Regions from separate parts of the Bariatricus sp. SGI.019 genome, predicted to be linked through region 4. Evidence: predicted binding sites of a transcription regulator. Region 4 holds the regulator's gene; each other region holds the start of a gene.
The links. Region 4 encodes Rex, which represses fermentation and respiration genes when NADH is low (regulators of the CRP and FNR family bind a similar motif). Its sites were predicted from a motif close to ATTGTTAANTANTTAACAAT; they were not measured.
Positions count from the first base shown of each region.

Region 1: a site for Rex is predicted at 2,248-2,267, ahead of fucO (lactaldehyde reductase). Genes of this name have one in related genera too.
Region 2: a site for Rex is predicted at 1,948-1,967, ahead of ACQRD1_RS07595 (iron-sulfur cluster assembly scaffold protein). Genes of this name have one in related genera too.
Region 3: a site for Rex is predicted at 1,838-1,857, ahead of pflB (formate C-acetyltransferase). Genes of this name have one in related genera too.

Region 1 is NZ_JBNPOQ010000015.1:33,629-39,465, forward strand. It holds gene ACQRD1_RS10605 (ABC transporter permease subunit) at 1-467, opposite strand, end outside; gene ACQRD1_RS10610 (ABC transporter ATP-binding protein) at 464-1,432, opposite strand; gene ACQRD1_RS10615 (TetR/AcrR family transcriptional regulator C-terminal domain-containing protein) at 1,618-2,169, shown strand; gene fucO (lactaldehyde reductase) at 2,292-3,440, shown strand; gene galT (UDP-glucose--hexose-1-phosphate uridylyltransferase) at 3,527-5,017, opposite strand; gene ACQRD1_RS10630 (galactokinase) at 5,034-5,837, opposite strand, start outside.
Region 2 is NZ_JBNPOQ010000009.1:122,571-128,407, forward strand. It holds gene ACQRD1_RS07585 (competence/damage-inducible protein A) at 1-442, shown strand, start outside; gene ACQRD1_RS07590 (GNAT family N-acetyltransferase) at 455-1,831, shown strand; gene ACQRD1_RS07595 (iron-sulfur cluster assembly scaffold protein) at 2,011-2,703, shown strand; gene ACQRD1_RS07600 (GGGtGRT protein) at 2,869-3,879, shown strand; gene ACQRD1_RS07605 (hypothetical protein) at 4,256-4,483, opposite strand; gene ACQRD1_RS07610 (hypothetical protein) at 4,495-4,773, opposite strand; gene ACQRD1_RS07615 (ATP-grasp domain-containing protein) at 5,106-5,837, opposite strand, start outside.
Region 3 is NZ_JBNPOQ010000009.1:76,632-82,468, reverse strand. It holds gene pflB (formate C-acetyltransferase) at 1-1,780, opposite strand, end outside; gene yajC (preprotein translocase subunit YajC) at 2,010-2,315, opposite strand; gene tgt (tRNA guanosine(34) transglycosylase Tgt) at 2,405-3,538, opposite strand; gene ACQRD1_RS07390 (L,D-transpeptidase family protein) at 3,570-5,219, opposite strand; gene aroC (chorismate synthase) at 5,424-5,837, shown strand, end outside.
Region 4 is NZ_JBNPOQ010000017.1:37,987-43,823, forward strand. It holds gene ACQRD1_RS11405 (flavodoxin family protein) at 1-450, shown strand, start outside; gene ACQRD1_RS11410 (ABC-F family ATP-binding cassette domain-containing protein) at 451-2,406, opposite strand; gene ACQRD1_RS11415 (redox-sensing transcriptional repressor Rex) at 2,537-3,181, shown strand; gene ACQRD1_RS11420 (NAD(P)H-hydrate dehydratase) at 3,272-4,807, shown strand; gene alr (alanine racemase) at 4,773-5,837, shown strand, end outside.

The DNA of each region.
Region 1 (5,837 bases), on a different contig from region 4:
ATAACACTCTCCGTCAACGAGGAAATAAACATCCCGATAGCGATATATACACATCCCAATAAAAACAGTAAAAAGACAGAAAGATAATCAATCACAATATACGCTGTCCCTTGTGTCTTAATAATCAGCGGAAAAATCAGATAAATCGCGCATGGAATCGACAGAATAGTTACCATAGCCAGATATTTTCCCATTACAACTTGAAACAAACTAACCGGAGCAGTCAATAGCATCTGATCCGTTTTGTTCTTACGTTCCTCAGCAAAGCTTCGCATGGTAAGAATCGGAATTGCAATTAGATAGATAAATATAGTTGCAGACAATACATATGAAAAATACGGGTATCCATAATTCAGGTTATATGCCATAAAATACACTCCGGTAAATGCCACTAAAAATGCGATAAATACATAACCTATCATGGAATGAAAATAGGATTTCAGTTCTCGTCTATAGATTGCCCTCATTGTCTCTTATCCCCTTTCTTAAACTTACTACTGTTTCCTTCTTGTGTCAGTTCAAGGAAAATCTCTTCTAATGAAGATTTATTCAGTTTTAATGTTAAAAGCGGTAATTTTTCTCCGGCAAATGCAAAAAAGAGCTTCTCCCTGATATCTATCTGCCCCTTTACTTCAATCTCCGCAATCAAGGTCTGATGATCCGTCTTTTTATATTTTACTTTTCTTATTTCCGGTATCTTATTCAAAATTCTCTTTACTGCTTCTTCCGTCTCTTTTGCTTCTATCTCAACATGATTCGTCCCACTCATCAAATTTTCCAGATTCTCAGGAGTATCACTCGCTACAAGGTGCCCATTTGCAATAATCAAAATATAATCACACACTTCTCTTACCTCAGCAAGAATATGCGAACTTAAGATCACCGTATGATTCTTAGCGAGTTTACGAATCAGTTCACGAATCTCTATAATTTGCTTTGGATCCAGACCTACCGTAGGTTCATCCAGAATAATAATCTCTGGAAATCCTAAGATAGCCTGTGCCAGCCCTACTCTCTGCTTGTATCCTTTGGATAGATTATTGATCAGACGATCCTTCACAGGCTGCAGTTTCGTAAGTTTCATAACTGCCCCGATCTGTGCTTCTCTCTCTTTCTTCGGTATCTTTTTCAACTCTGCGGCAAATCGAAGATATTCCATTACCGTCATCTCTGTATACAGAGGTGGTATCTCTGGCAGATAGCCAACACACCTTTTAGCCTCTTCAGGCTCTTTCAAAATATCATGCCCGTTAATCAGTACCTGCCCTTCTGTAGCTCCCAAATATCCTGTCATAATGTTCATTGTAGTTGATTTTCCAGCCCCATTTGGTCCAAGAAAGCCATAGATCTGCCCTTTTTTCACTGTAAAATTCAGATGATTCACTGCCAGATGCCTGCCATATCTCTTCGTAAGATTCTTTACTTCTATCAATGTCTCTCCTCCTATCAAACAAAATCTTCTACCAATATAAGGGAATCCCTTGAAAAGTATGTGATGATTTTATGTTTATTCTGTGAATTCCTTCGTCAAAATAATGCTCTTTTTATTGCACTTCCTTTTCAAAAATCCTATAATGATTTTAGATTTATTATTTTTGACATCGGAGATTATGCATAATGGACAACTTAGATAAAACTCGAAATAGATTCATCGATTCTTTAAAACAACTAATGGAAAAAAAGCCACTAGACAAAATAACTGTAAAAGAGATTGTCGAGACCAGTGGCATGACACGCCAAACTTTTTATAGAAATTTTAAAGACAAGTATGATCTGGTCAACTGGCATTTTAGCCAGCTCGCCGATCGTTCTTTTCGTCAGATGGGTTCCGGCTGCACATTAAAAGAAGGGCTTATTAAGAAATTCCAGTTTATTCAAAATGAAAAACGTTTCTTTATTTCCGCCTTTCAATCCCGTGACTACAATTCACTGATGCAATATGACTATGAATGTATTCTGGAATTTTATACCAATATAATTAAAGAAAAAACCGGAAAATCCCCCAATCGTGACATTGTCTTTCTCTTAGAAATGTATTGTCGTGGTTCGATTGATATGACGGTCGAATGGGTGCGAAAAAACATGAATATGGAACCAGAAGCGATTGCCAATCTACTGATTCTCGCACTTCCAAGACCTTTGGAAGAATTATTTTCTGATATTTGTTAAATCTATACGTTACACATTTAGCCACTTGTCACTTTTGTGACAGGTGGCTTTTTCTGTAACTTTTCTTGATTTCAGCACATTGTTATAATTATGACAAAGCAATTATAAAGGAGAGATGCATTATGTCAAACAGGTTTGTTTTAAATGAAACATCCTATCATGGAGCTGGTGCAATCAATGACATTGCAACCGAAGCTAAAACCAGAGGATTCCAAAAAGCTTTTGTATGTTCGGATCCTGATCTCGTAAAATTTGGTGTTACCCAGAAAGTACTGAATGTATTAGATCAAAATGATCTCGAATATATACTCTATTCCAACATCAAACCAAATCCAACCATCGAAAATGTTCAGACAGGTGTGGAAGCTTTCAAAAAATCTAATGCAGATTATATTATCGCTATTGGCGGTGGTTCCTCCATGGATACTGCAAAAGCAGTCGGCATTATCATTGCGAACCCAGAGCATGAAGATGTGAGAAGTCTGGAAGGTGCCGTTAATACACCCAATAAATCTATTCCAATTATTGCAGTTCCTACTACAGCTGGAACTGCTGCCGAAGTCACTATTAACTATGTTATTACAGATGTTGAAAAAAGCAGAAAATTCGTGTGTGTTGACCCACATGATATCCCTGTAATTGCAATTATTGATCCAGATATGATGTCTAGTATGCCAAAAGGACTGACCGCTGCAACTGGTATGGATGCTCTGACACACGCCATCGAAGGATACATTACTGCTGGCGCATGGGAATTATCCGATATGTTCCACATCAAGGCTATTGAAATCATCTCCCGCTCTTTGAGAGGTGCTGTTGCAAATACTCCGGAAGGACGTGCTGATATGGCTCTGGGACAGTATGTTGCCGGTATGGGCTTCTCCAACGTAGGTCTTGGAATTGTTCATTCCATGGCTCATACACTTGGCGCAAAATATGATACTCCACATGGAATTGCAAACGCAATTTTGCTTCCAACCGTTATGGAATACAATGCAGAAGCAACTGGAACTAAATATAGAGATATCGCAATCGCTATGGGTGTTGAAGGTGTCGAAAATATGTCTCAGGAAGAATACAGAAAAGCTGCCGTCGATGCAGTTAAGAAACTGGCCGAAGACGTCGGAATTCCAAAAGATCTAAAAGACATTGTAAAAGAAGAAGATATTCCATTCCTGGCGGCATCCGCATATGCAGATGCCTGCCGCCCAGGTAATCCAAAAGAGACTTCCGTGGAAGATATCGCTGCCCTGTTCCGGTCTTTGTTATAGGATTTTGATGGGGATGTTTGAATAAGTAGAATGGGTACGGGGCGAGGAAGGAGATACTATCTCACTTTTCTTCGTCCCCAATACCATTACAATTCCGCAACAAATCGCAGGAATGCCTCTCTTCCTTCTGGTGTGCATTTGTATACGCCTGCGTCTTCGAGTACGTGGGTGAATGTAATTCCCACTTCTTTTTTCAGGATGTCCATTACATTTTCTTCTGTAATATGATCGTATTTTGGAAGGAATTGTTCTGCCCACTCGGCATGCTTTTCAATCTTTTCATTGCTTCTGATATCTTTTTTATTCACAAGATAATCTGCTAAGATTTCCAATTCTTCTTTTAATCTGGCTGGCAATACTGCAAGACCCATAACCTCGATCAAACCGATATTTTCTTTTTTAATGTTATGATATTGTGCATGTGGATGGTAGACTCCAAGGGGATGTTCTTTGGTTGTAATGTTGTTTCTCAGAGTCAGATCCAGTTCATAGACATTTCCGACCTTTCTTGCGATCGGTGTGATGGTATTGTGTGGTTCTCCATCGGTATTGGCATAGATGAAAGCCGATTCATCTGTATACCCTCTCCATACTGTCAGTACATGGTCTGCCAGCTCAATCAGGCGTTTTTCATCTTTGCTTCTGATTCGAAGAACAGACAAAGGCCATTTTACGATACCGGCCTCTACATCCTCGTATCCTGAAATAGTTACAATTTTCTCAATAGGTGCTTTTGCCATGGCAAAGGTATAATTTCCACCCTGAAAATGGTCATGGCTAAGAATTGAGCCGCCTACGATTGGAAGATCTGCATTCGATCCGAGGAAATAATGTGGAAACTGTTTGATGAAATCAAATAATTTCACAAATGTCGCACGTTCTATTTTCATCGGCACATGCTGTCCGTTAAATACAATGCAATGCTCATTATAATATACATATGGAGAATACTGGAATCCCCATTTGCTGTCATTGACTGTGACCGGGATGATTCTGTGGTTCTCACGGGCCGGGTGATTCAGACGTCCAGCATATCCTTCATTTTCCATACATAACAGGCACTTCGGATAACTGCTTGCTTTTGCATTCTTTGCAGCCGCAATCGCTTTCGGATCTTTTTCCGGTTTTGACAGATTGATCGTAATATCAATCTCCCCATATGGAGAATCTACTTTCCACTTCATATCTTTCTTCACACGATAGCGACGGATATAATCACTGTCCTGACTTAATTTATAAAAATAATCCGTTGCTTCTTTTGGAGAGATTTCATACTTCTTTGCAAATGTATCCTGCACCTGTGCAGGTCTTGGCATCAGGCAATTCATCAATTTTGTATCAAACAGATCCCTGTATCCGATGCTGTCTTCAATCAAGCCACGCGCTACGGCTTCATCCAACAAATTTCTCAATACAGGCTCCAGCTCAATCTCTCCTTCACCAATCTCAACATCTTCATAATTGTCCTCCTGGAATACATCCAGCAAAAGATTGGTAGCATAGATGCGTTCCGCTTCCGGTGTCAGGCCTGTCTGTATTCCATATTCGACCAGTTTTTTGATATTTTCCGATAACATCTTTCTTCCTCCATATTTATATAATCTTTGCTCCGTCGCCAATCTCTACCACATAAAATTCTGCCTCATGTCCTACTTTTTCCTGGTATGTCTTGCCGATTTCACGGATAAAAGCATCCACAGTATCATTTTTCACAATGCTGACTGTACAGCCGCCGAATCCGCCGCCTGTAATTCTGGAGCCGATTACCCCTGGCATCGCCTGCGCAAGATCCACAAGAATATCAATTTCTCCGCATGACACTTCATAATCGTATCTCAAGGATTTATGAGAAGCGTTCATCAATTTTCCAAAAAGTTCTACATCGTTGTTCTTTAAGGCTTCTACTGCACGGATGGTCCGCTGGTTTTCATAGACTGCATGCTTTGCTCTTTTCTGTCTGACCGGATCTTTAATTGCGTCCTTATGTGCTTCGTATTCTTCCTCTGTCAGGTCTCCCAGTGTCTTAATATTAACTACAGACTGAAGTTCTTTTAATGCCGTCTCACATTCATTTCTTCGATCGTTATATGCAGAATTCACCAAACTGTGCTTTACCTTACTATTCGTAATGACTATCTTAGCATCTTCCAGAACAACCGGAGCATACTCATAATTTAATGTATTTGTATCCAGGAAAATAGCATGATCTTTTTTGCCCATGGCACTTGCAAACTGATCCATGATTCCACAGTTACAGCCATTAAAATTATTCTCAGAATCCTGGCCGATAAGTGCCACATCAATCATAGATACCTGTTCGAATCCAAAAGTGTCTTTTAAGATCAATCCGGTAAGTACCTCCAGTGATGCAGATGAAGAAAGCCCTGATCCATTCGG
Region 2 (5,837 bases), on a different contig from region 4:
GAAGAAACTATCGGTCACAACTGCTGAGTCTTGTACCGGAGGGCTTCTTGCAGGCAGGATCTTGAATGTAGCAGGAGCATCGAATGTATATAAGGAAGGTTATATTACTTATTCTAATGATGCAAAAGAACGTCTGCTGAAGGTAAAAAGAGAGACTTTGATGCAATATGGAGCAGTCAGTCCACAGACAGCCTGTGAGATGGTGCGTGGCGTCGCGGAAGCTACAGGGGCAGATGCAGCTCTAAGTGTGACCGGTATCGCAGGACCTGGTGGCGGAACCAAAGAAAAGCCAGTTGGACTTGTATACGTAGGATGTTATGTAAAAGGGCATGTCAGGGTAGAAGAATTTTATTTTACTGGCAATCGCGACAAGAATCGTGAATATGCGGTCGCAAGGGCTTTGACATTACTTCGTGAGGAATTATTGAAGTATCATGCCTAAGGAGGTTGAATCATGGAAATAAGAATGCTGCAACAATACGAGCTGCTGCCGGCACTTCATCTTGTATGGGATGTATTTGCAGATGAAATTGCACCTTCTTATACTCCGGAAGGTGTTGCTGAGTTCCAGAAGTTCATCAAATATGACAACATTTATACAATGTGCCAAAGAAGAGAAATATTCTTCTTTGGTGCATTTCAAGGTACAGAATTATGCGGTACAATCGCAGTCAAAAACGATGGACATATCAGTCTGTTCTTTGTAAGAAAACAGTATCGAGGAAAAGGCATTGGTCGGATGCTGTTTCAGTGTGTTTATAATTATTGTGCTCAGCAGCTTTGTGTCAAAACAATTACTGTAAATTCAGCGCCACAGGCAGTGCAAAAATATATACATCTGGGAATGCATGTGACTGCGGAAGAACAAGTAGTAAATGGTATTCGTTCTGTTCCATTAGAAATGTATGTGATTCCTGGGTTGGTAAGACCTGTAAAAAAGAAATCTAAAAAACCGATTATTATTGTAAGTATTATATGTATGGTCATAGTTATCGGACTGTTTGTTGGTGAAGTCAAACTGCTAAAAAGTATACAGAAGAATATCTATGATGTTCCAGACATTTATGAAGAATTTGCAGAAGAGCCAAATCACGAATATGATCTTCCAAATGAAGAAAAAGAAGATTCAACAGATGAAGAAAATCTACAAGGAATTGAATCAATTCCAGAAAAAATCGAAGAAAATTTGTCGTATGAAATAACGGAAGATACATACTCATTTTCTGATCGAGAAAAGGAATCTATGTTGATTGAATTCAATGTAACATATCCGGTCGTTCATGGATTACCAGATGCCGACATAGAAGAAAAAGTAAATAAAGCATTGAAGAATTGTGCAATGCAGACAGTAAATGAAATCTATAATAATCCTTCTAATACGATAAAAGAAAGAGTGATCAGCGAAAAAAATCCTATGCTGATAAGCTATGCAAAATATAAAGTATGTTATGCGTCAGATGACCTAATAAGTATCGCCTATGAAGATTATAATTACGAAGGCGGAAGCCAATATTATTCCCAGCATCTCAGAACATGCAATATCAATCCCAAAACTGGAGAAACATACCAATTAAAAGATCTGGTAGATATCAACGATGAAGTGATTGATCAATGGCTTCAAAATATGCGTGACGAAACAAAAAACGACAGCTTCCTGTCAGAATTAAGCAAAGAAGAAATCAAAAAAACCCTGGAAGGCGACAGCCTTGATGGCGTTTACATTGTCAATTATTACATGGATGAAGAAGGAGTTCAGGTAGGATACGATTTAAATTATAAAAAAGATGATTCCCATGATTTGGGATTTTCGTGGGTGACAGCAAAAATGTAAAAAAAGGGGACGTAGTATTTTTTGGTTTTACTACGTCCCCTTTTGAAAAATGTGGTGTACCCAAATGAAAAACAATTGACGAATGTAGAATAATGTGAGAAAATATAAATAAGTATGGTGTTAAAGATATAACAAGCCCTACGACAGAAAAATCATACATAGTTGAAAGGAGTTTTAAAATGATTTATTCACATGAAGTAGAAATGATGTGTCCGGTGGCTCAGGGTGCGAATCACGGACCAGCTCCGATTCCGGAAGAAGCAAAATGGGTACAGGCTAAAGAAGTAAAAGATATTTCTGGTTTTACACACGGTATTGGCTGGTGTGCTCCTCAGCAGGGTGCATGTAAACTTACTTTAAATGTTAAAGATGGTATTATTCAGGAAGCTCTTGTTGAGACAATCGGATGTTCAGGAATGACTCACTCAGCAGCCATGGCATCTGAAATCCTTCCAGGAAAAACTATTTTAGAGGCATTGAATACAGACCTTGTCTGTGATGCTATTAATACAGCAATGAGAGAATTGTTCCTTCAGATTGTATATGGAAGAACTCAGAGTGCATTTTCAGAAGATGGACTTGCAATTGGTGCTGGTTTGGAAGACCTTGGAAAAGGACTTCGTTCTCAGGTTGGTACAATGTACGGAACATTAGCAAAAGGTCCTCGTTATCTTGAAATGGCTGAAGGTTATGTAACAGGTATTGCTTTGGATGAGAACGATGAGATTATCGGATATCAGTTCGTAAGCCTTGGAAAATTCACTGACTTCATCAAAGCTGGTGATACACCTAACGATGCTTGGGAAAAGGCAAAAGGACAGTATGGACGTGTTGCAGACGCAGTAAAGATTATTGATCCTAGAAAAGAATAGACGCGATAAGCGGACAGAGAAGGATGACCTGGTCAGATGATTCATGCTTGTATGAAATCGGTAGACCGGGACAGGCTTTGAAGGCGCAACGCGCCACATGAACGAGGTTCATGTGTGTTCGTGGGAAGATTCAAAAGGTAACAAAAAAATCAGGAGGACAAGTAAATGGCTTTATTTGAATCATATGAAAGAAGAATTGATAAAATCAATGAAGTATTAGGAAGCTATGGTATTGCTTCCATCGAAGAAGCAGAGAAGATTACAAAGGATGCCGGCCTTGATGTATACAATCAGGTAAAAGGTATTCAGCCAATCTGTTTCGAAAATGCATGTTGGGCATATACAGTAGGTGCAGCAATTGCAATTAAAAAGGGATGTAAGACAGCAGCTGATGCAGCAGCAGCAATCGGAGAAGGCCTGCAGGCTTTCTGTATCCCAGGTTCTGTAGCAGATCAGCGTAAAGTTGGTCTTGGACATGGTAACTTAGGAAAGATGCTTCTGGAAGAAGACACAGATTGTTTCGCATTCTTAGCTGGTCACGAGTCATTCGCAGCAGCTGAAGGTGCAATCGGTATTGCAGAGAAGGCAAACAAAGTTCGTAAGAAACCACTTCGTGTTATCTTGAACGGACTTGGAAAGGATGCTGCAAAGATCATTTCCAGAATTAACGGATTTACATATGTTCAGACAGAATATGATTACTATACAGGAGAACTGAAAGAAGTTCAGAGAATCGCTTACTCTGACGGACTTCGTTCTAAAGTTAACTGCTATGGGGCGAATGATGTACGTGAAGGTGTTGCCATCATGCACAAAGAAGGCGTAGACGTATCTATCACAGGTAACTCTACCAACCCAACACGTTTCCAGCATCCAGTTGCAGGTACATACAAGAAAGAATGTATCGAGCAGGGCAAGAAGTACTTCTCAGTAGCATCCGGCGGTGGTACAGGACGTACACTTCATCCAGATAACATGGCTGCAGGTCCAGCTTCTTATGGTATGACAGATACTTTAGGACGTATGCACTCTGATGCACAGTTTGCAGGTTCTTCATCCGTTCCAGCCCATGTTGAGATGATGGGCTTAATCGGAGCAGGTAACAACCCGATGGTTGGTATGACTGTTGCAGTTGCAGTTTCCGTAGAGGAAGCCGCTAAAGCTGGAAGATTCTAATTAATAGCGTAAAATCAGTATTTTTAGAATGTTTTAACATTTTAAAAAATCAATAAATGCTAATACATTTGTTATTTATTTGTTAACGTATATTTGTTAATATATTTAAAGTGGGAGATGATGGATTTTCTCCCACTTACTTTAGTTTTTCAAGATTTTATCTTAACCATTCTAAATCACGGACTGTGTAAGTTGATTCTGTAATATCTTTTATTGAGTGTCTTACCATTTCTTTTAGTGCATATTCATCGACATTCGTTTTTTTACATCTGGTTACAAATGTTTTTCTCGGATCATGAGGACGATGTTCCGGGTTGAGATGAAGTTCGCCGGTTACTTTCTTAAATCTATTCGCATATTTGTCGTAAGTAAGTTTCTATGATCCGGCATGAGTCTGCCCTTTGTTATTTAGCAAATATTCGCTTCCTATAGAAGCGGCAAAATCATAATTATTCTTTAAGAGTTCTATGATTTTGGTATGAATTGGAACTATGCGTTGTTTGCCAGCTGGCGTTTTTATTCCGGCTTTCATGTACCACTTTTCAAGATTGATTACATCTAATCTTAAAGCAGCAAGTTCTTCGGTCTCCATCCCATATAACATTGCATTATAATCTAATCTACGTATCTTACTTTCCCTACGTTTTTCCAGAGAATGTTCATCTCATCATCGGTAAATGGAATATGTGTTCTTGTTGCTTCTTCTTTCTCTTTACTGATATCATTAGAAATTTCAAATGTTCTAGCATAGTTCTTGTCTACAATTTTGTATCCGGGTACATAATCAAGCATAAGATTAAAAAGCGACTTGATTCTAGCTTTCGTCCCTGCGGTAGGAAAAATCTTTTCACCTTTTTTCTTTCCTTTGGTTTCAATTCTATATCCTCCCGCCATGCATCCCTTTATGTGTCTGGCCCTGATATCTTTCACCCTCATGTCATAAACAGAAAAGCAGTAAGCTCATGCTGACGTAATTGTTCTAATGGAATTATCAGCGATTTCTTGAAAGTATTGATCCGTCCAATTATCATAAACTTGTAAAAGGAAAATACTATTTTGTAAATGATAAGAATGAGTTTTGGTGGTATAATCCAGATACTGGTGAAATAAACCCATTGAGCCTTAAGTTGGATAGTAAAGAATAAGATATGATGATTTTTAAATGTATAAGCCTGTCAGCTTTTTGTAGCATGACAGGCTTAGAATAATTTAAATGTATTTGTCGATTAATTACATTTCAAGACATTCTTATAGAAGCTATCCATTTCTTTCTTAGTATTGAATACCGCAACATACATCTGATTACCCATCGCACCGGACAATACATCAGGAATCCGGTCGACCATCTTCAGGTTATCACCATATTTTTCAAGAATTTCTTCATGACTCAGCACGAAATCTTTTCCATCTCGACGCCCGGCATAAGCACAGTAAGCATGTTTGCCGTCTGGCAGAGTGGAGTGATCAAAGGCGATCATATCCGCCCAGATCTTGTATACATTGGTACTGTTAGCGTAATTCATCATATCAGGAGAAAATCCGCCGCAAGGACGCATGTTAACTTCCAGAGCCACAACATCGCCTTTCTTGCCCATTCCGTCGTGATCCTTTAGAAGACGGAAGAATTCAAAATGAACGAAACGGCTTTTTACACCGAAGCTTTTTACAGTAGCACGTCCGGCAGTACGTACATCCTCAGAAAGATTTTTCACAATATGATAGATAGAGTTATCAGAATTATTGACGATATCCATGATTGAATCTGGAGTTACGTTACCCGTCTCGAACATTGGATCGCCATTAGAATCGATGACAGCATCGTAAGAATTAACTTCTGCGTCGATAAACTCCTCCATGATGTATTGTGTATCAGCTACTTTCTCATTAAAGAACCGAAGAAGATCTTGGTCAGATGAAAGCTTAAAGGTATGGGATGCGCCAACACCATTGTCTGGTTT
Region 3 (5,837 bases), on a different contig from region 4:
TTGGTTCAGAATCTCTGTATGTATGGCATTTGCTCAGTTTATGCATAAATGTCTTCAGAATCCAGATTGCAATATCATCGGCACGGTCATCATCATTCCCGTATCTTGGGAATTCTCCTTCTGGCTCAAATCCTATGGCAAGACCATTCTCATCACGAAGCACTTTTACTTTCGCATACTTAATAGCACTCAGAGAATCTACCACATGTGAGAATCCTGCAATTCCTGTTGCAAATGTACGTCTGACATCTGTATCAATCAACGCCATTTCAGCTGCTTCATAGTAATACTTATCATGCATATAATGAATCATATTCAAGGTATCTACATATAATTTTGACAGCCATTCCATCATTGCATCATATTTTTCCATTACTTCATCATAGTCAAGATATTCAGCTGTAATCGGCTGATATGCCGGTCCTACCTGCTGTTTTGATTTTTCATCGATACCACCGTTAATTGCATATAACAGGCATTTTGCGAGGTTCGCACGTGCACCAAAGAACTGAATCTCTTTTCCGGTCTGAGTCGCAGATACGCAACAACAGATACTGTAATCATCTCCCCATACCGGACGCATTACATCATCATTTTCATACTGAATAGAACTGGTCGTCACGGAAATATGCGCTGCATACTTCTTGAAGTTTTCAGGCAATCTCTCAGAATAGAGAACCGTCAGGTTCGGCTCTGGTGATGGTCCCATATTTTCCAATGTATGGAGGAAACGGTAGTCATTCTTTGTTACCATAGAACGTCCATCCTGTCCCAGACCTGCCACTTCCAGAGTTGCCCATACCGGGTCTCCAGAGAACAATTCATTATAAGAAGGAATTCTTGCGAATTTAACCATTCTGAATTTCATGACCATATGGTCAATTAATTCCTGTGCTTCCGCTTCTGTCAAAGTTCCATTCTGAAGATCTCTTTCAATATAAATGTCCAGGAAAGTAGAAATACGCCCAACACTCATGGCCGCACCATTCTGAGTCTTGATTGCTGCAAGATATCCAAAATACAACCACTGTACTGCTTCCTTTGCATCTTTCGCAGGTTTAGAAATATCGAATCCATATACAGCTGCCATTTCTTTCATCTGCTCCAAAGCACGGATCTGATCTGCAATCTCTTCACGAAGGCGGAAATCCGTTCCTTTCATTCCATGTCTTGCGTAACGCTCAAAATCATAATGTTTCTTCTCAATCAGAAAATCAATACCATACAAAGCTACTCGACGATAATCACCAACAATACGTCCTCTTCCATATGTGTCCGGAAGACCTGTTATAATCTTATTATGACGCGCCTTCTTCATCTCAGGTGTATAGATATCAAATACTCCCTGATTATGTGTTTTATGATATTTTGTAAAAATCTCATGAAGCTTCTCGCTTGGTTGATACCCATAGGTAGTACAAGCCTGCTCTGCCATCTTGATTCCCCCATAAGGCATAAATGCTCTCTTAAGAGGTTTATCTGTCTGCAGGCCTACCACCTTTTCCAAATCCTTTAACTCTTCACTAATGTAGCCAGGTCCATATGCAGTAAGTCCTGATACAATCTCTGTCTCCATATCAAGAACGCCGCCCTTTGCACGCTCTTCTTTTTGCAGTTCCTGCAACTTACCCCATAACTGATTCGTTGCATCTGTCGGACCAACCAGAAAAGACTCATCTCCTTCATAAGGTTTGTAATTATTCTGAATAAAATCACGGACGTCAACAGAATTTCTCCAATTTTTGCCTTCAAATCCTATCCACTGTTCACATTGTCTCATTGACTTTTATCCCCTTTCTTTCTCTACTTATTACCGTTTGCCCGCACAGTATATTATCTTGTGAAAAAAATATCAATGGGATTATAGACAGTAATTATCATTTAAAGCTATGTATCTAATTTTGTGCAATCTACAGGGGAACAGGAATTTTCCCAAAAATCCTTTCGCACCTCCTTCAAAGCAACAAAAAAAGACCCCTTTTGATTAAGGGTCTTTTTACGTTTTCCTTTTATTCTGCTGAAGCTTTTTCTACTTGTGCTATTGCTGCTTTCTGCATTGGGATACGGCAATTCCTGTTGCTTCCGAATTCTACAATGACATCTTCTTCGCTGATATCAATAATAACACCATAGAAACCACTTGTTGTCAATACTGTATCTCCGACTTCCATCTCTGAGATCATTGCCTGAACTCTTTTCTGCTCCTTTTTCTGTGGCCTTATAAAAATAAACCAAAAACCACCAAAAATAACTGCATATACAATAATCAGTAATACCCAGCTTCCACCTGAACTTTGTGATGCTAATGCGTACATATTAATTCCTCCTAATATCTTTAAACACTATTGCTATCATACACAATATTGCAACTTTCATCAAGTAATTTTCTTGAATTCATCATTTTTTATGCTTCTTTTTTCAACATACTGGCAATTTTTCTTTTTTTATACTCCTGATAATTTCCTTCATCAATGGCCTGACGAATCTCTTCCATCATTGTATTGTAGAAATACAAATTGTGAAGTACGCATAAGCGCATCCCCAGCATCTCTTTTGCCTTCAGCAAATGTCTGATATATGCCCGAGAATAAGTACGACATGCAGGGCATTGGCAACCTTCTTCTATTGGACTGTCATCCAACTCATATTTTGCATTAAATAGATTAAGTTTACCTTGATTGGTATATACATGCCCATGGCGGCCATTCCTGCTTGGATAAACACAGTCAAAAAAATCAACACCACGATCAACAGCTTCTAATATATTCACCGGAGTTCCTACCCCCATAAGATAGGTTGGCTTATCTACCGGAAGATACGGAACAACTGCATCCAGAATTCGATACATATCTTCGTGAGACTCTCCAACAGCCAGCCCTCCGACAGCATATCCATCAAGATTCAATTCTGCAATTTCCTGTGCATGACGAATACGGATATCTTCATAAATACCACCCTGATTAATTCCAAATAACATCTGATGTTGATTAATCGTATCCGGCAGTTGATTCAGCCTATCCATCTCTTCTTTACACCGTTTCAGCCATCGTGTTGTTCTGTCTACAGAATTTTCAATATACTCTTTTTCCGCTACACTTGAAGGGCACTCATCAAATGCCATGGCAATGGTAGAGGCCAGATTCGATTGAATCTGCATACTCTGCTCCGGTCCCATGAAGATCTTTCTTCCATCAATATGAGAATTAAAATAAACACCTTCTTCTTTAATTCTTCTAAGTCCTGCCAGAGAAAAAACCTGGAATCCGCCGGAATCGGTCAAAATCGGCTTGTCCCAGACCATAAACTTATGAAGTCCTCCTAACTTTTTCACCACTTCATCTCCAGGTCGAACATGAAGATGATATGTATTAGAAAGCTCTACCTGCGTTTTAATTTCTTGCAGATCAGTCGTAGAAACTGCACCCTTGATTGCAGCCGCTGTTCCCACATTCATAAATACAGGGGTCTCAATGACCCCATGCACTGTATGTAATCTTCCTCTTTTGGCAAGACCATCTCTTTTTATCAATTCATACATGGTCTTTTCCTCATTCTTCAAAATATTCTATTTAATAATGGCAAACTACTGGAGTTCCCGCTGATATCAGGTTATACAATTGTCCGGCTACATCATATGGCAAATTCACACACCCATGTGAGCCATTTGTTAAATACCTTGATCCTCCAAATGACGATTGCCAGGTAGCATCATGGAAGCCAATTCCTCCATTAAACGGCATCCAATATTTCACCGGAGTCTCATATTCATATGTTCCATCCGGCTTTTTTGTACCTCTTAAAGTCTGATCTAATGCTTTATAAGCCAGAGTATAGACACCCTGCGGGGTTCCATTTCCTCTATTAGGGTTACCAGTTACAACACCAGACTGTAGAACCACCTGACCATCCTGTATAAAATACATTTGCTGTGCAGTAAGATCCACCTCTGCGTATGTACTCCCTACATCATTTCCTTCATGGCTGGCTGCACGACTGACATAATTAGGCTCTCTTGTCACTGTCTCACCATTTTGAATATTCGCAATCAATGCATTATACTCTGCTTCCTGATCAATCTTCCATCCATAACTTCCACCTTCAACTGTTACCACATTACCGGTCGCTGTAGTAAAGTTTCTTGGTTTTCCTTTGGTATCATACTTATTCGCCAGAGACTGTACATATGCCCTGACAGCCCCTTCATCAAAAGTTACATTCATATCTGCATCCACACTCACCCATTGAGATATAACAGATGCATCCACTACTTCAGTATAAGGGTTAAAATCATAAGTAATATTAGCTCCAAGATAACTGTTCATAGCATCTTTTGCAGCAATGACTTCCTCTGAATCAGACAGAAATCTAGGCAATATATAACATCCTGTCTCATAGAGATCCAGTGTTGGCTGAAATCCATTAATCGCTTCTTCTACTTTTTCACTGAATACTTCTATATTGATCTGAGTCCCCACAACCTCAGGGACAACTACAAATTGATCATTTTGAAATTCCGGATGTGCATCTACAGAAACTGTCTGATTCTCTTCCTTCATGCACTCAAGATTACTAATAATAGCAGACAACGCATCTGCATCGTATTTCACACCAACTTCTGCTTCAATCTCCGGATGATTCCATAAAGATGTAATCCACAAGAAATTATCCTGCTCTTTCACAAGTTTTTTTAATTCATCTCCAGGCACATATTCCAAAGAAATATCAGAACCATTGATTTCTTCTCTATCACCATCAGATTCTTCCAACGTCAGAACATAATCTTTTACTTGTTGTTCCATATATGCTTCTACCTGACTAACATTTTTCAACGAAAAATCTATACCGTTAATCTTTGTATAAAACATAAAATGATTATTAAAGAAAATTGCAAATCCAACATATATAAGCAGCAAAACACAAAAAATGCTTCCAATTATAATTGCAGCAGTTTTTTTGTGCTTTTTCTTTCTGGCCGCTTTCTCCTCCATATCTGCCTGATCATCATCTTCTTCCTCATCTGAATCTTCAAAATCATCATCTTCTTCTAATTCTTCTGTTGTAGAAGAATCGTCATCAGAAGGTATATCATCGCTATCCATATATATTTCTTCATTTTTATCTTCCGTTTCTTGAAAAGCTTCTGAATTGTTGAGATCTTCAAAAATTTCTTTCATGGTCTCCTCTACAATCTCATCAGCTTTTTTATCTCTATCTTCCATTCACCTTACACCTCAATAATAATTATCATGTCATTTTATTATAATATGCATATATTCAAAAGTACAGAAAAAAATGCAAAAAATAAATGAAGATTTCCTGAAGAGAATACAATTGCTGGTTGTGTTTTTTTTCTATTCTATAATATAATGGACTATGTGAAAATAAAACATCTGATTATATAGAATAAAAAAGGAGATTTATCTATGGCAGGATCAACATATGGAACATTATTTACAATCACAACCTGGGGAGAATCTCACGGACCAGCAATTGGTGTAGTTGTTGACGGATGTCCTGCAGGACTCCCCCTCACTCTAGAGGATATACAGCAGTTCTTAGATCGACGGAAACCTGGGCAGAGTAAGTTCACGACCGCCCGAAACGAATCCGATCAAGTGGAAATACTTTCTGGTATTTTTGAAGGATACACAACAGGTACCCCAATTTCCTTAATTGTCCACAATGAAGATCAACGTTCTCGAGATTATGGCATAATCAAAGACTGCTATCGTCCCGGACATGCCGATTATACTTTTGACTGCAAATATGGATTTCGTGATTATCGCGGTGGCGGAAGGACTTCTGGAAGAGAAACTATTGGTCGCGTTGCCGCTGGT
Region 4 (5,837 bases):
ACGGGAGCGATGAAATCTATGTTGGATCATTATGGATATCGTTTTATGGTTCACAGACCGGGAGCTTCTATGTTTCGAAAACAGGCAGTGTGTATTGCAACTGCCGCGGGAGGCGGCGTGAGATCTACGCTTAAGGATATGAAGATTAGTCTCCAGTTCTGGGGTGCCGCTAGAGTGTATACCTACGGAATGTCGGTGGCATCGCTTGGTTGGGATGGTGTCAGTGCAGATAAGAAAGAGCGGATTGACAGAGATTTGAGTAAGCTTGTATTAAAGATTTCCAAAGATCCAGATGGAGTGAATCCAGGAATCAAGACTCGTGCTCTGTTCTATATTATGAGAAGCTTTCATAAAAAAGGAATGAGTCCGGTGGATGATAATTATTGGAAAGAAATGGGATGGCTTGGAAAAGAACGTCCATGGAAATTACTGAAAAAGGAAGAGCTGTAGCTATTCAGCCAGCTCTTCCCATTTTATATACAGCTCTTCAAGTTCTTCCGCAATAGCTGCCTTTTCATTGGCTAATTCCTGACATTTAATGGAACTTGTAAAAATATCTTCCTGCAACATCATTTCGTCAATCTTAGCATCCCGCTCTTCAAGAGTAGTGATGCGTTCTTCGGTTTTCTTCAGTTCGTTTTTTCGTTTTCGCTCGCGAGCCTGTGCTTCTTTTTGTTCCTTCCAGTCGAGCTTAGAATCTGACACATTTGCTGCAACAGAGTCTTTGCCAGAAGATATAGCAGAATTTGCAGTTCCTGGAATATAAACAGAAGACGGGGCACCAGCATAAATGGTTGTTAGCTCGTCTTTTTTTTCAAGATAATAGTCATAATTCCCTATATAATTTACAAAAGTCTGATTCACCAGATCAAGGATCCTTGTTGCTGTCTGATTGATAAAATAACGATCGTGTGAAACATATAAGATAGTTCCGGTATAGTTGTTCAATGCTTTTTCCAGAATTTCTTTTGATGGAATATCCAAGTGGTTTGTTGGTTCGTCAAGAATCAGAAAATTAGCTTTCGAAAGCATCAGCTTCGCTAAAGATACTCTGCCACGTTCTCCACCGCTTAGGTCACCGATCCGTTTAAACACATCATCCCCAGTAAATAAAAAAGCGGCCAGCATATTTCTGATCTTCGTGTTAGTCAAATCCGGGTAATCATCTGAAATTTCGTCAAAAATGGTTTTTTCCATATGTAGTACATGGTGTTCCTGATCATAGTATCCGATCGCTACATTAGTTCCCAATGTAAATGTACCGGAATCTGCTGATATTACCTGATTTAAGATTTTTAAAAGTGTTGTTTTCCCCGTTCCATTGTCACCGATGATTGCAACATGTTCCCCGCGTTTAATGTCAAAACTTATATCTTGAAACAGAACTTGATTTGGAAATGATTTACTTAGATGTTCAACAGACAGAACATCGTTACCGCTGACACAAGAAGGCTCTAATGTTAAGTGAATCTCATTATTTGCTTCCAAGGGTTTCTCTACAGGACGGATCTTTTCCAACATCTTTTCACGGCTTTCTGCACGCTTAATAGATTTCTCACGATTAAAAGAACGAAGCTTTTCAATTACGGCTTCCTGATGCTTTATTTCTTGCTGCTGATTTAAATATTCTTTTATCTGAGCATCACGAAGCTGCTGCTTTTTGGCAGCATAATCACTGTAATTTCCATTATAGGTCATCAATTTTCCAGATTCGATTTCTAAGACCTTAGTCACTACTTTGTTCAAAAAGTAACGGTCATGAGATACGATCAGAACGGCTCCTGGATAATTCAGAAGATAAGTTTCTAACCAAGCTATAGAGTTTAGATCCAAGTGGTTAGTAGGCTCGTCCAAAAGCAAGATATCTGGCTTGGTGAGCAATAATTTACCAAGAGAGACGCGGGTTTTCTGACCCCCAGAAAGGGTATCTACGGGTTTAGAAAAATCATTTTCTGTAAAACCAAGACCTTTTAATACCCCGTTAATCTCACTTTCATATGCATAACCATTCTGGCGTTCAAAAGAAGCTGTCAGACGATTATATGTTTCAAGGCGTGATGTCAATGCATCACCTTCTAAATGTTTTAATTCTAATTCGATGGAACGGATCTGTGTTTCCATTTCGATGATATCAGATTTGGCAAGTTTCACTTCTTCATAGATAGTGCTTCCACTTTGCATAGCCTGATGCTGTGCAAGATATCCCAAGGTTTTGCCTTTGGTTAAAATTACTTCTCCGCGGTCAGAAGGAAGCTCACCTACAATCATTTTAAAAAGCGTTGATTTTCCCGCTCCATTGGGACCAACAAGAGCTGCTTTTTCGTGATCTTCTATATGAAAAGAACCGTCAGCGATAATCACTTTTTCGCCGAAAGATTTACTGATTCCGTGACATGCTAATATCATATTATTTTCATATCCTCCTTTTTCACTCGTTTTCATTATAGCGAAAATAGGACAAAATACAACTAAAAGTTTGACTTTGTTCACACAATTCTATATAATATTTCTTAGAATGAAATGGAAGGTGAGACTATTGGAAGAGAGAGAGATTTCCCAGGCGGTCATCCGTAGATTGCCACGATACTATCGATACTTAGGAGAGCTACTTGAAAATGGAGTGGAGCGTATCTCGTCTAACGATTTGAGTAAGCGTATGAAAGTGACTGCATCTCAGATTCGTCAGGATCTTAACAATTTTGGTGGGTTCGGTCAGCAGGGTTATGGTTATAACGTTAAATATTTGTATACAGAGATTGGTAAGATTCTTGGCTTGGAAGAGGCTCATAATATGATTATTATAGGAGCTGGTAATTTGGGGCAGGCTCTTGCTAATTATGCAGCTTTTGAGAAGAGAGGATTTGTATTAAAAGGAATTTTTGATGTCAACCCAAGATTGGTAGGTGTTTCAATCAGAGGCGTGCCGATTCGTATGATGGATGAGTTAAAGTCATTTGTCCAACAGAATGATGTTGAGATTGCAGTTTTAACTATTCCAAAGGACAAGGCAATTGAAGTGGCTAATATGCTGGTAGACAATGGTGTTCGTGCAATTTGGAATTTTGCCCATACAGATTTGAATCTGCCGGATCATATAATTGTTGAAAATGTACACTTGTCTGAAAGCTTAATGCAGTTATCATACAATATTAGCCGATATAACGAAGAACATAAGAAATAAAAAGCAAAGACGTGTAATGACTGGCATGCGCAGACGGGCTGGTTTTTACACGTCCTTTTATATTGTAAAATGAACTTGGAAGGTGAGATTATGCGATATCTGCTTAATGGAAATCAAATGAAAAAGGCGGATCAATATACAATACAGGAACTGGGAATTTCGTCTATGGAGTTAATGGAGCGTGCTGCAAAGAGATGTGTAGAGACTATGGAGGCGGAAAAGCTTGATCTGTCCAAAGCGTGTATCGTATGTGGTTCAGGGAATAATGGTGGTGATGGATTTGCGATAGCGAGACTTTTAAAGGAAAAAGGGTATCCTGTGACAGTTTGTTTTGTAGGAAATGAATCTCATCGTACGGATGAAACAAAACAGCAGATGAGTAAATTAAGGGAAACAGGTGTTGAGATATTCAAAGAGTACAAAGAAGACGAATATAGTATCATAATAGATGCGATGTTCGGTGTTGGACTTAGCCGTGAGATTATAGGAAAATATTTTCAGATTATTCAGAAGATGAATGAAGCAAAGGCTGTAAAATTTGCTGTAGATATGCCATCTGGAATATCTGCGAATCATGGAAGTGTCCTTGGAATTGCTTTCCGTGCAGATATTACGGTGACTTTTCAAATGGAAAAGCTGGGACTTGCAATCTATCCCGGAAAGGAATATTCTGGTAAAGTGATTGTAGCTGATATCGGAATCCATACGGAAAAAATAATTGCTACCGAAAAAACGGCATATACTTATGAGAAGAAGGAATATTGTAAATTTCTGCCAGCCAGAAAAGAAAATTCGAATAAAGGGACATATGGGAAGTTACTTGTAATTGCAGGAAGTAAAGGTATGTCTGGAGCGGCTTATCTGAATGCAAAAGCGGCATATATGTCTGGAGCAGGACTGGTACAGATCTATACACCGGAAGAAAATAGGATTATTTTACAGCAGCTCCTTCCGGAAGCAATTATTACAACTTATGACATTTTTGATAAGACTGAGTTGTTAAATCTTTTAACATGGGCAGATGCAGTTTGTATTGGATCTGGAATAGGAATCAGTGAGCGTTCCAGGAGAATATTGAAGGCAACTCTTGAGCATGTGAAAGTACCTTGTCTGATTGATGCAGATGGTTTGAACCTGATTGCGGAGCATAACGCTTATCTTCAAAAGATTCATCATACAGATTTTGTGATAACACCACATATGAAAGAGATGTCACGGCTGTTACATATAAGTGTAGAGGAATTAAAACAACATAGGATGGATATACTGGATTCATTTGTTCAAAAAAGTCAATGGACTTGTGTACTGAAAGATGCCAGAACTATTGTTGCATCAGTTTCTGAAGGAAACTATGTAAATATGTCGGGTAATTCGGCAATGGCAAAAGCTGGTTCTGGAGATGTACTGGCGGGAATAATAGCTGCGCTTTTGGCGCAAGGACTCAGTTGTAGGAAAGCCGCTGTTTTGGGAGCATACCTACATGGAAGAGCAGGTGATTATGCCCGTATCGATAAAGGAAGTTATAGTGTTTTGGCAAGAGATTTGACGGAGTATCTATCCAATGCATTTAAAGAGCAGGAGGAGGTAAAAAGTGAAGAATTATACGAGAGTCTGTGTAAGGATTGATCTTGATGCAATAGAATATAATATTGAGATGATGAAGGCAAATATACAAGATGGTGTTAAGATGCTGGCAGTTATTAAAACGGATGGATATGGGCATGGAGCTGTTCAGATAGCAAGGCTTCTTAGTACGAAAGAATACATCTGGGGTTATGCAGTCGCAACGCTTGAGGAAGCAGTTATCCTTCGCCACAGAGGTATCACAAAACCCATTCTCGTACTGGGATGTATCTTCCAGGATCAGAGGAGATCAATGATTGAGCATGAAATCCGTATGACTGTGTATACAGAGGAGATGGCAAGAGAAGTATCAGATCTCGCAGTCAGCATGGGAAAGAATGCCTATATTCATATCAAGTTGGACACAGGAATGTCACGGCTAGGTTTTCCAACCTGTCAAGAAAGTGTAGAGCATATTACGAACATTAGCAGGATGCCGAATCTCGTTATGGAAGGAATGTTTACACATTTTGCAAAAGCAGATGAGACGGATAAGTCATTTACCAGAAAACAGATGAAAGAGTATTGTTGGATGAAGGATGCTCTGACAAAAGAGGCAGTTACATTTACTTATTATCATTGTTCCAATAGTGCGGGGATCATTGATCTGGAAGAAACGAACATGGATCTGGTAAGAGCCGGAATCGCAACTTATGGAATGTATCCGTCTGAAGAAGTTGTTAAAGGAAATGTTCCATTGAAGCCTGCGATGAAATTGATCAGCCATGTAGCACATGTCAAATGGGTCAAGACTGGGACGCCAATCAGCTATGGTGGAACTTTTGTTACGGATAAGCGTACCAGAGTTGCAACTATCCCGGTAGGATATGGGGACGGATATCCCAGAAGCTTATCTAACAAGGGGTATGTTCTCATCAAAGGGAAAAAAGCACCAATTCTGGGGCGTGTCTGCATGGATCAGTTTATGGTTGATGTGACAGAGATTTCAAATGTTCAATTCGGGGATAAGGTAACACTGATCGGTGAAGATGGATCAGAAAAACTCCCGGTAGAAGTATTAAGTGACTTGTCT